Regions from separate parts of the Yersinia entomophaga genome, predicted to be linked through region 1. Evidence: predicted binding sites of a transcription regulator. Region 1 holds the regulator's gene; each other region holds the start of a gene.

Region 1 (3,283 bases):
CGGCGGCCTGAATTTGCAGATTAATACTCGGATACTGATGATTGAAATCTTCCGCCCACAGAGACATCAGATTCGCCAGCGTATCAGAGCCTACGCTGGAAAGATTACCGGAAAGCATCCCAACCGGTGCCTGAGCAAAAACCGGAGTGCTGACCCATAACATTGCACCCAGTAACGCCGTTTTGCTCCATTTCATCATCAGAATATCGTCCGTAAAGCCTAGGTTTTGACCGCATTCTCAGCTAAAACCGTGGGAACAATCAATCGCTTCGGTAAGGTGAAGACAAAACGCGTCCCCAAACCAATTTCACTCATGACCTCTAAACGCGCATCGTGGTGACTCAGCGCATGTTTAACAATCGCCAGCCCAAGCCCACTTCCGCCGGTTTGCCGCGAACGGGCTTTATCTACCCGATAGAAGCGCTCGGTAAGACGAGGAACGTGCTCCGGCCCAATGCCCGGCCCGTTATCACTGACCTGAAACTGAGCGCCCTGCGGCGTCAATTGCCAGCACACTTCGATTTTTGTACCGGTTGGCGTGTGATTTACCGCGTTATACACCAGATTGGATACGGCACTGCGCAACTGGTCTTCATTACCAAACACTTTAAGCTGTTCATTCACGCGGAAAGTAATCTCATGGCGACCGCTGCTTAACGCCTGAACCTCATGCTGTAGTAGCTTCAGCATCAGTGGAATATCCACTCGCTCATTCATATCCACATTTGGTGCTGCTTCGATTTTTGATAACGTCAATAATTGCTTCACCAAACCGTCCATCCGTTTGGTCTGCTCTTGCATGGTATTCAAGGCTTTACCGCGCAATGCCGCGTCCAGTTCCTGATCGTGCATCATTTCCAGATAGCCTTGCAGTACAGTTAACGGCGTCCGTAATTCATGGCTAACGTTGGCAAAGAAATTTCGCCGCGCGCCTTCCAGTTGACGCATTTGCGTCACATCTCGCGCCACCATCAGTAATTGCCCTTCTGAATAAGGCATAACGCGAAACTCAACGTAATGGCCATTATTAAGCTGCACGGTCAATGGGCGGCTGAATTCCTGCTGTTGCAGATAATGGGTAAATTCCGGGTAACGCAGCAGGTTAAGAATGTGCTGGCCGTTATCTTCCGGCCAACGAAAGCCCAGTAAATTCTGCGCTAATCCATTACACCAAAAGATATTTCCCTCTACGGTCGTCATAACCACCGCATCGGGCAAGGATTCAGCGCCGCTGCGGAAACGTTTTATCAACAGCGCCAGCTCACGCCGCCGCCGCCGATTACGCAGTTGCATCTGATAAAGACCATAAAACAGCGGCTCCCAGCTCCAGCGTCCGGCCGGTGGCGTCATGCTTCGGTCTAACCATAGCCAATGAGAAAGTTTAAGCTGGTTATAAAAATTCCAGATCAGCGCTGCCAATACTGAAACCAGTAATAGCCAAGGGAGATAACCAATGAAAAGCCCGAGCAATAGCGCGGGCAGACAAAAAAGTGCCAGCTCAATAGCCAGCCTTTTCCATGATAAGCGTTCTAGCACGACACATTCTCCGGCACTACATACTTAATAGCGCGTTGAGAAACGGTATCCGGTGCCCCGGACGGTTTGCACCATTTTGTCATGCCCTTCGGATTCAAGCGCCTTGCGTAAACGGCGGATATGGACATCAACAGTGCGGTCTTCCACATAAACGTTAGTGCCCCAAACATAATTTAGCAACTGCTCGCGGCTGTAAACCCGCTCCGGGTGAGTCATAAAGAAATGCAGTAATTTAAACTCGGTTGGCCCCATGTCTAACGCTTTTTCGTTAGCCATGACCCGATGAGAAGAAGGATCGAGACTTAACCCTTGCATTTCAATCACCTCTTCCACGGCCATCGGTGAAATTCGGCGCATCACCGCTTTGATTCTGGCAACAAGCTCTTTGGGAGAAAAAGGCTTGGTAATGTAATCGTCGGCTCCCACTTCCAGCCCGCGCACCCGATCCTCTTCTTCACCGCGGGCGGTCAGCATCATCACCGGAATATCCCGGGTCATGGCTTCACGTTTCATATGCTTGATAAACTGAATCCCAGAGCCGCCTGGCAACATCCAGTCTAGCAGTACCAAATCAGGGAAAGGCTCGGACAAGCGCGTAACCGCGCTGTCATAATCTTCGGCTTCTAACGGTTGGTAGCCGTTTTGCTCCAGCACAAAACACACCATCTCGCGAATCGGCGCTTCGTCTTCCACCACCAGTATGCGTCTTGCCATCGTCAATCCTGCCAATATGTTAGCGGTTGCTATTTGATTTCCGCGCCATTATGCGTCAGTTTTATGACAGTTTTATGAAAAAAACCATCCCTTTGCAGCCAATAAGCATAGCGGCTAACCGAAAGGGTGTTGCAAGGTTATTTCAGCAACTTTGCGAAGCCGTTCTGGGATTTCAACCAATCCTCCTTTTTAACCGCGACATCCCCTTCTCAACGTTTATAATCAGCGCCATTGATTACCTGCCCTAGCGGGAGTTTTATGCGCATTATACATACCTCAGACTGGCACTTAGGCCAGTATTTCTTCACCAAAAGCCGGGCGGCGGAGCATCAGGCTTTTTTACGCTGGCTAATCCAAAAAGTTGAAGAACATCAGGTTGATGCGTTAATTGTTGCCGGCGATATCTTCGACACAGGTTCGCCACCGAGCTACGCCCGCGAGTTATATAACCGGTTTGTGGTCGATCTTCAGCCGACGGGCTGTCAGTTAGTGGTTCTTGGCGGTAACCATGATTCTGTCGCAACCTTAAATGAGTCACGCGAACTGTTGGCCTATCTCAATACCAAGGTGATTGCCCACGCCAGCAACGATCTGGAACAACAGGTTTTCATTCTACACGATCGTGAAGATCAGCCCGGAGCCATTCTGTGTGCGATCCCTTTTCTACGCCCAAGAGATCTGATCGCCAGTCAGGCGGGAGAATCCGGATCGCAAAAACAATTAGCACTACAAGAAGCCATCGCGGCACATTATCAGCAGCTTTATCAAACGGCGGTCAACCTGCGCAAGCGGCTAGCATTACCCTTGCCCATTATCGCCACGGGTCACTTAACGACCGTAGGCGTCAGCACCTCCGACTCAGTTCGAGACATTTATATCGGCACGCTTGACGCCTTCCCTGCTCAGGCTTTCCCCCCCGCTGATTATATCGCTCTGGGCCATATCCACCGCGCTCAGCAGGTAGCAAAGTCGGAGCATATTCGCTATAGCGGCTCCCCGATTCCTCTCAGTTTTGATGAACTGAATAAAGAGA
Region 2 (3,283 bases), 300 kb from region 1:
GTGACGTGTACCCGTCCTTGGGTCATCTTCCACACTAACCATGTGTCCACGGTACCGAATAATAGTTCGCCGCGTTTGGCGCGTTCACGAGCGCCTTCCACGTGATCCAGAATCCATTTCACCTTAGTGCCGGAGAAATAGGGATCAACCACCAGGCCGGTATTGTGGCGGATATACTCTTCCAGCCCGTCTTTTTTCAGTTTTTCGCAGATTTCTGCGGTGCGACGACACTGCCAGACAATGGCGTTATAAATTGGCTTACCGGTTTCTTTTTCCCATACGATGGTGGTTTCACGCTGGTTGGTGATACCGATACCGGCGATTTGATCGGAGCGAATATCGGCTTTTGCCAGCACTTCTACCAGAGTTGAGCTTTGCGTAGCCCAGATTTCCATTGGGTCGTGTTCAACCCAGCCGGCTTTTGGATAAATTTGGGTAAATTCCCGTTGGGAAACGCTCACGATGTTGGCGTCATGATCCAGCACAACGGCGCGGGAGCTGGTGGTGCCTTGGTCGAGAGCAACGATGTATTTTTTTTCAGTATTATTTTCTGTTGTCATAATAATAAGCCTGCTTTAGTTACCGTTTATTCCAGTGTCTGGATTACGCTTTACGTTCGGTGGTGCTGGTGGAAGCATCTTCTTCCACAACGCAGACGTCACATGGCAAATGGCGGCCAATCAGTGCGCGGTAGCCGAATGCACCTAATAATGCGCCTACTATAGGTCCGAAAATCGGTACCAGGAAGTAAGGAATATCACGCCCGCCCGTGAAGGCGATATCGCCCCAGCCAGCCAGATAAGCAAATACCTTAGGGCCGAAATCACGAGCCGGGTTCAACGCAAAGCCAGTCAATGGCCCCATCGAAGCACCAATAACCGCAATCAGGATACCAATCAGCAGGGGAGCCAGCGGGCCGCGTGGAATGCCGTTACCGTCGTCGGTCAACGCCAGAATCAGGCACATCAGAATGGCGGTAATCACGGTTTCAACCAGGAAAGCTTGGAAAACGGTGATGTGGGCATTTGGGTAAGTAGAGAAAATTCCTGCCAGATTCAGGCTTTCGCTACCGCCGCGTACCACTTGGTGGGTTTGTTCGAAATCAACAAACAGGCCGTAGTACAGGCCGTAGACCAGAGCCGCGCCGCAGAATGCGCCAACAACCTGAGCCACAATATAAGGAAGGACTTTTTTGCGATCAAAACAGGCAAACAGCCACAGAGCGATAGTGACGGCGGGGTTAAGGTGCGCCCCTGAAATGGCTGCCGTTAGATAAATGGCCATGGCGACGCCTAGACCCCAGATAATACTGATTTCCCATTGGCCGAAACTTGCACCGGCTAATTTTAATGCGGCAACACAGCCAACGCCAAAAAATATCAGCAAAGCGGTGCCAAGAAATTCCGCAATGCACTGGCCTTTTAGGGTCGGACTTGATGTTTGGCTCATAGTGATGTCCTACAGACAGAGAGTTATAGGGTATTTATTGTTTTTTCCCCAAATTCATCCTTGGGGTTTATGTGAATTTATCGTTAACGAGCACAAACGAGAAATAGCGAAATCGAAATCTGTGTGCCTTGTCATAAAAATGAGCGAATTCGCGTAACGCGTGGGTGTTAGTGCTTTCTGAAAGTGTGATCAGACCAGTGCTTTTACTTTCCATTGTTGTAAATATGTAAAATATGACGCGATAACAGGCCGCAGGTTTTCAGCATTTGCTGATAGTGGCGCTAGGTAAATTGCGAGAGACTGTGCTTTGTGCCGGTATGTCGCTAGACAGGGGGAGACAGGCTACATACAATCGTTTTAATCAAGCTGCGCCGCTGTTTACGGGGGCGCGTTAAAATACAGCGCTTGTTACCGAGTTCGATGAATATATAGCGCGATGGATATTCGCAGTGGTTGCATCTTCAAAATGCGACCGCTACCAATAGATGTACGCCTTGCGATCATGAGGGGACTAAAGAATGTCATTTGAAGTATTTGAGAAACTGGAAGGTAAAGTTCAGCAGGCGATTGATACCATCACTTTGTTGCAGATGGAAATTGAAGAGCTGAAAGAAAAAAACAACACCCTGTCCCAAGAGGTTCAGGACGCAGCGGGTAACCGTGAAGCGTTAGTGCGTGAAAATGAGCAGCTAAAGCAAGAACAGCACGTATGGCAGGATCGTCTGCGCGCACTGCTGGGTAAAATGGAAGAGGTCTGAGGTTATTCTCGGCATCCATAGCGCTGGCAACCGATTAAGCGCAAAAGCAAAAGGGCGATATTTATATCGCCCTTTCTTATAGAATTCGTTTGGTATAACCGAGTCGGTGTTATTCGATATCCAGCGGATCTTCCGACAGAATAATCCCTGTATTATCAGCATACAGATGATCGCCGGAGAAGAAAGTTACGCCGCCGAAGTTCACGCGAATATCGCTTTCGCCGATGCCTTCGCTAGCAGCACCTACCGGAATAGCAGCCATAGCCTGAATGCCAATGTCCAGTTCGGCCAGATCGTCTACCTGACGGACGGCACCGTAAACCACAATGCCTTCCCATTCATTCGCGGCCGCCAAGCTAGCCAATTCTGCGTTGACCAGCGCTCGGCGCACTGAACCACCTCCGTCAACGACCAGCACGCGTCCACGCCCGTTCTCCTCAAGTAGGTCAAAGAGTAACCCGTTGTCTTCGAAGCATTTTACGGTCGTGATTTGGCCACCAAATGAAGTACGTCCGCCAAAATTGGAGAACAGAGGTTCTACCACATTTATCTCTTCATGATAGATGTCACAGAGTTCGGAAGTATCATATTTCATAGGATTAATGTCTGGTTGCGGCTGGGATAGTCAGTATATCCCTTTCTGGCTACTGTTGGCAAAATCATCAATTGTTAAATTCTGCCAATCCGCAGGGTTTTCTGGGAATTGGCAGAAAAAGGCGCGTTAGTTAAATACCAGACCAACGGCAAACAGGATATTGGTGAGCAGCGCAGCTTTTACCATATGTTCCAGCATCGGACGCATGCCTGCGGCGGTTGGCTCGCGCAGTACATAAATCGCGTGTTTTACCAGTAGCGGAATAGCCAGAACAAAGATCCAGCCGGTCCAGCGGTGCAGATAAAGCAGGCTAAACAACGCCAGACAGGCAATCGCGGCGGTGATTAATACGGCGTGATAATAACGGGCGCGCTGTGGGCCCAAACGCACGGCGAGGGTATTTTTGCCGTTGGCCGCATCGCTTTCGATATCGCGCAGATTATTAATGTTTAACACCGCAGTGGCCAATAAACCGCAGGCG
Region 3 (3,283 bases), 180 kb from region 1:
CTGGCTGGCAGAGAAACAACCTTACGTAAAGTCTGTTCTGCGGACTGGCGAGAACCGGGCAGCGGCTCTTGTGCCGTGGTGCAACTGGCCTGATGCCCCAGTTTTTCACACACTTTATCCGTCGCCCATTCTGCCATTAACCGGTAAGTCATTAATTTGCCACCAGTAATGGTGATAAAACCCTCCAGCCCATCGCGGCTGGCGTGATCCAGCAAAACAATACCGCGGCTAACGTTACGGCCGCTCGGATCGTCGTCGCTGGCGACCAGAGGACGAACGCCAGCATAGGCGCGTAAAATGCGGGTTGCCGCCAGTTTCGGCGACAGTTTCGATCCTTCCCGAATCAAAATATCCACTTCCTGTGGCGTGACGATCATGTTGTCTATCTGGTCATAATCAATATGCGTTGAGGTCGTACCGATCAGTGAAATAGTGTCTCCCGGCACTAAAATATCGGCGTCGGCCGGTTTGCGGCAACGGTTAATCACCATGTTATTAATGCGGTGCCCCAAAATCAGTAACGCGCCTTTCGCAGGGAACATTCGCACTCGCAGATCGGCATACTCGGCAATGTGTTGCCCCCAAATGCCTGCGGCGTTAACCACGATTCGGGCATGAATTTTATACTGGCGCTGGTTTTTGTGATCGAAAACGCTCACGCCGGTCACTCGGTCACCCTGACGGATAAGACCAATAACTTCATGATATGTCAGTACATTAGCGCCATGTTCGCGAGCGTCCAGCATATTGGCGGCGGTGAGACGGAAAGGGTCAACGGTGCCGTCAGGTACTTTAACTGCACCAATCATGGCCGGATTGGCCGCCGGTTCCATTCGCAGCGCCAACGCCGGATCGATCGCTTCCGCGTCAATACCCGCCAACTGGCAGCGGGTGATAAATTGCTGCTGATATTCGAGAGAATCTTCTGGCAGCGTGATAAACAAGCCATTGGTTGGTTCAATACAGTGGCGGGCAATACGTTTGAGGATACGATTCTCTTCAATACATTCTTTGGCTGATTCGCCGTCGGTTACCGCATAGCGCGCGCCGCTGTGCAGCAAGCCGTGATTCCTGCCAGTCGCACCGGTAGCGATGTCGTGTCGCTCCAGTAAAATACAGCCTAACCCACGGCGGGCGCAGTCTCTAGCTATGCCCGCACCGGTGGCGCCGCCGCCAATGATGATGACATCCGTTTCGCTGTAAGGAGAACTGTTCGTCATGAAAGACCCCACTCTATAGACAACCGCCTGGCGGTCAATTTTACATCTATTGAGACACAATAATTAGGGTCATTGTTTGATAAGGAACAAAAACGAACCAAAAACGAAAACCAAATGATGGATAAAAACCATGATTGTGATCAAAGTCACACAGGAGCACCCACTTTTTATTTCAAATCGTTAACCAATCGCTCAAAATCGCACCCGCTTACATAAAACTGTAACAATTGCGCCATCCCTCACAGATAAACAACGCGTTTTTATCTAGCATTGCGCTCGTTATAGAACATAAACGATAACCAGGTTGGCAGTTCAACCACCCGCTAGACACCAGGCTATGCTGGGATCAAAAAGTACGTATAACGCCATTGGAGGCACTCATGTTGAGTATATTTAAGCCTGCGGCTCACCAAGCCCGGCTGTCAGAAGATCGGATTGATCCGACTTATCGCCGATTACGCTGGCAAATATTTATGGGCATCTTCTTCGGTTACGCTGCCTATTATTTGGTTCGCAAAAACTTTACATTGGCCATGCCGTATTTGATCGAGCAGGGCTTCTCCCGTGGGGATTTGGGTTTTGCCTTATCCGGTATTTCCATTGCTTACGGTTTCTCTAAATTTATCATGGGTTCGGTTTCCGACCGCTCAAACCCACGCGTGTTTCTCTCCGCCGGTTTGATTCTGGCCGCCGCCGTGATGCTGTTTATGGGCTTTGTCCCTTGGGCTACCTCCAGCATTGCCGTGATGTTCGTTCTACTCTTCCTGTGCGGTTGGTTCCAGGGAATGGGCTGGCCTCCGTGCGGTCGAACCATGGTTCACTGGTGGTCGAAGAAAGAGCGTGGCAGCATCGTATCCGTTTGGAACTGCGCCCATAACGTCGGTGGTGGTCTGCCGCCATTGCTGTTCCTGCTGGGGATGGCCTGGTTTAACGACTGGAAAGCCGCGTTATATATGCCTGCTTTCGGTGCCATTTTAGTGGCGTTGATCGTTTTCGGTCTGATGCGCGATACCCCTCAATCCTGCGGTTTACCACCGATTGAAGAGTACAAAAACGACTATCCAGACGATTACTCGAAAGAAGCAGAAGAAGAACTGACGGCTAAACAGATCTTCATGCAATACATTCTGCCGAATAAATTGCTGTGGTATATCGCCATTGCCAACGTATTCGTATACCTGCTGCGTTACGGCATTCTGGACTGGTCACCAACCTACCTGAAAGAAGTGAAACACTTCGCTCTGGATAAATCCTCATGGGCCTATTTCTTGTATGAATATGCCGGGATTCCAGGAACGCTGCTGTGCGGCTGGATGTCCGATAAAGTGTTTAAAGGTAACCGCGGTGCAACCGGCGTGTTCTTTATGATACTGGTCACTATTGCCACCATCATTTACTGGCTGAACCCGGTCGGCAACCCAGGCATTGATATGGCCTGTATGATCACCATCGGCTTCCTGATTTATGGCCCAGTAATGCTGATTGGTCTGCATGCGCTGGAACTGGCACCGAAGAAAGCGGCAGGCACTGCGGCGGGCTTCACCGGTCTGTTCGGTTATCTGGGCGGATCGGTTGCAGCTAGCGCCATCGTTGGTTATACCGTTGACTTCTTCGGTTGGGACGGCGGCTTTATGGTGATGATTGGCGGCAGCATTCTGGCGGTTCTATTACTGATCGTCGTTATGTTCAGCGAGAAAAAACATCACGAAGAGATGGCAAAAAACCGCGCTAACTAAGGCTCGGTAGTCAATCTCAGCGTTTCAGGCCGTGCCGTTATCTTTGGCGACACGGCCTTTTTTGTACCCTAAAACCAAAAGTGGAGTAGGTAAACCATGCAAACTCACGTTAAAGCCTTGGTAGCTGGCATTATTCTGGCCTCATCAATGGCCGGAGTAGCTCAGGCCGCAGAGAAAATTGTCATCGCACATCGCGGTGCCAGCGGCTATTTGCCAGAACATACCTTACCGTCGAAAGCGATGGCTTATGCTCAGGGAGCCGATTACTTAGAACAAGATTTAGTGATGACTAAAGATAATGAGTTGGTGGTTTTACACGACCATTAT

Evidence for each region. The regulator PhoB, encoded in region 1, activates phosphate uptake and scavenging genes when phosphate is short. The targets are predictions, from matches to a motif close to CTGTCATAAAACTGNCNNAT.
Region 2: the regulator PhoB is predicted to act here: its motif matches at 1,578-1,597, upstream of PL78_RS07875 (MIP/aquaporin family protein).
Region 3: the regulator PhoB is predicted to act here: its motif matches at 1,428-1,447, upstream of glpT (glycerol-3-phosphate transporter).

Annotation. Positions count from the first base shown of each region.
Region 1 is NZ_CP010029.1:1,432,716-1,435,998, forward strand. It holds gene PL78_RS06505 (PstS family phosphate ABC transporter substrate-binding protein) at 1-196, opposite strand, end outside; gene phoR (phosphate regulon sensor histidine kinase PhoR) at 220-1,536, opposite strand; gene phoB (phosphate response regulator transcription factor PhoB) at 1,561-2,250, opposite strand; gene sbcD (exonuclease subunit SbcD) at 2,509-3,283, shown strand, end outside.
Region 2 is NZ_CP010029.1:1,728,710-1,731,992, reverse strand. It holds gene glpK (glycerol kinase GlpK) at 1-560, opposite strand, end outside; gene PL78_RS07875 (MIP/aquaporin family protein) at 604-1,449, opposite strand; gene zapB (septal ring assembly protein ZapB) at 1,968-2,207, shown strand; gene rraA (ribonuclease E activity regulator RraA) at 2,317-2,802, opposite strand; gene PL78_RS07860 (1,4-dihydroxy-2-naphthoate polyprenyltransferase) at 2,929-3,283, opposite strand, start outside.
Region 3 is NZ_CP010029.1:1,611,571-1,614,853, forward strand. It holds gene glpA (anaerobic glycerol-3-phosphate dehydrogenase subunit A) at 1-1,220, opposite strand, end outside; gene glpT (glycerol-3-phosphate transporter) at 1,601-2,956, shown strand; gene glpQ (glycerophosphodiester phosphodiesterase) at 3,053-3,283, shown strand, end outside.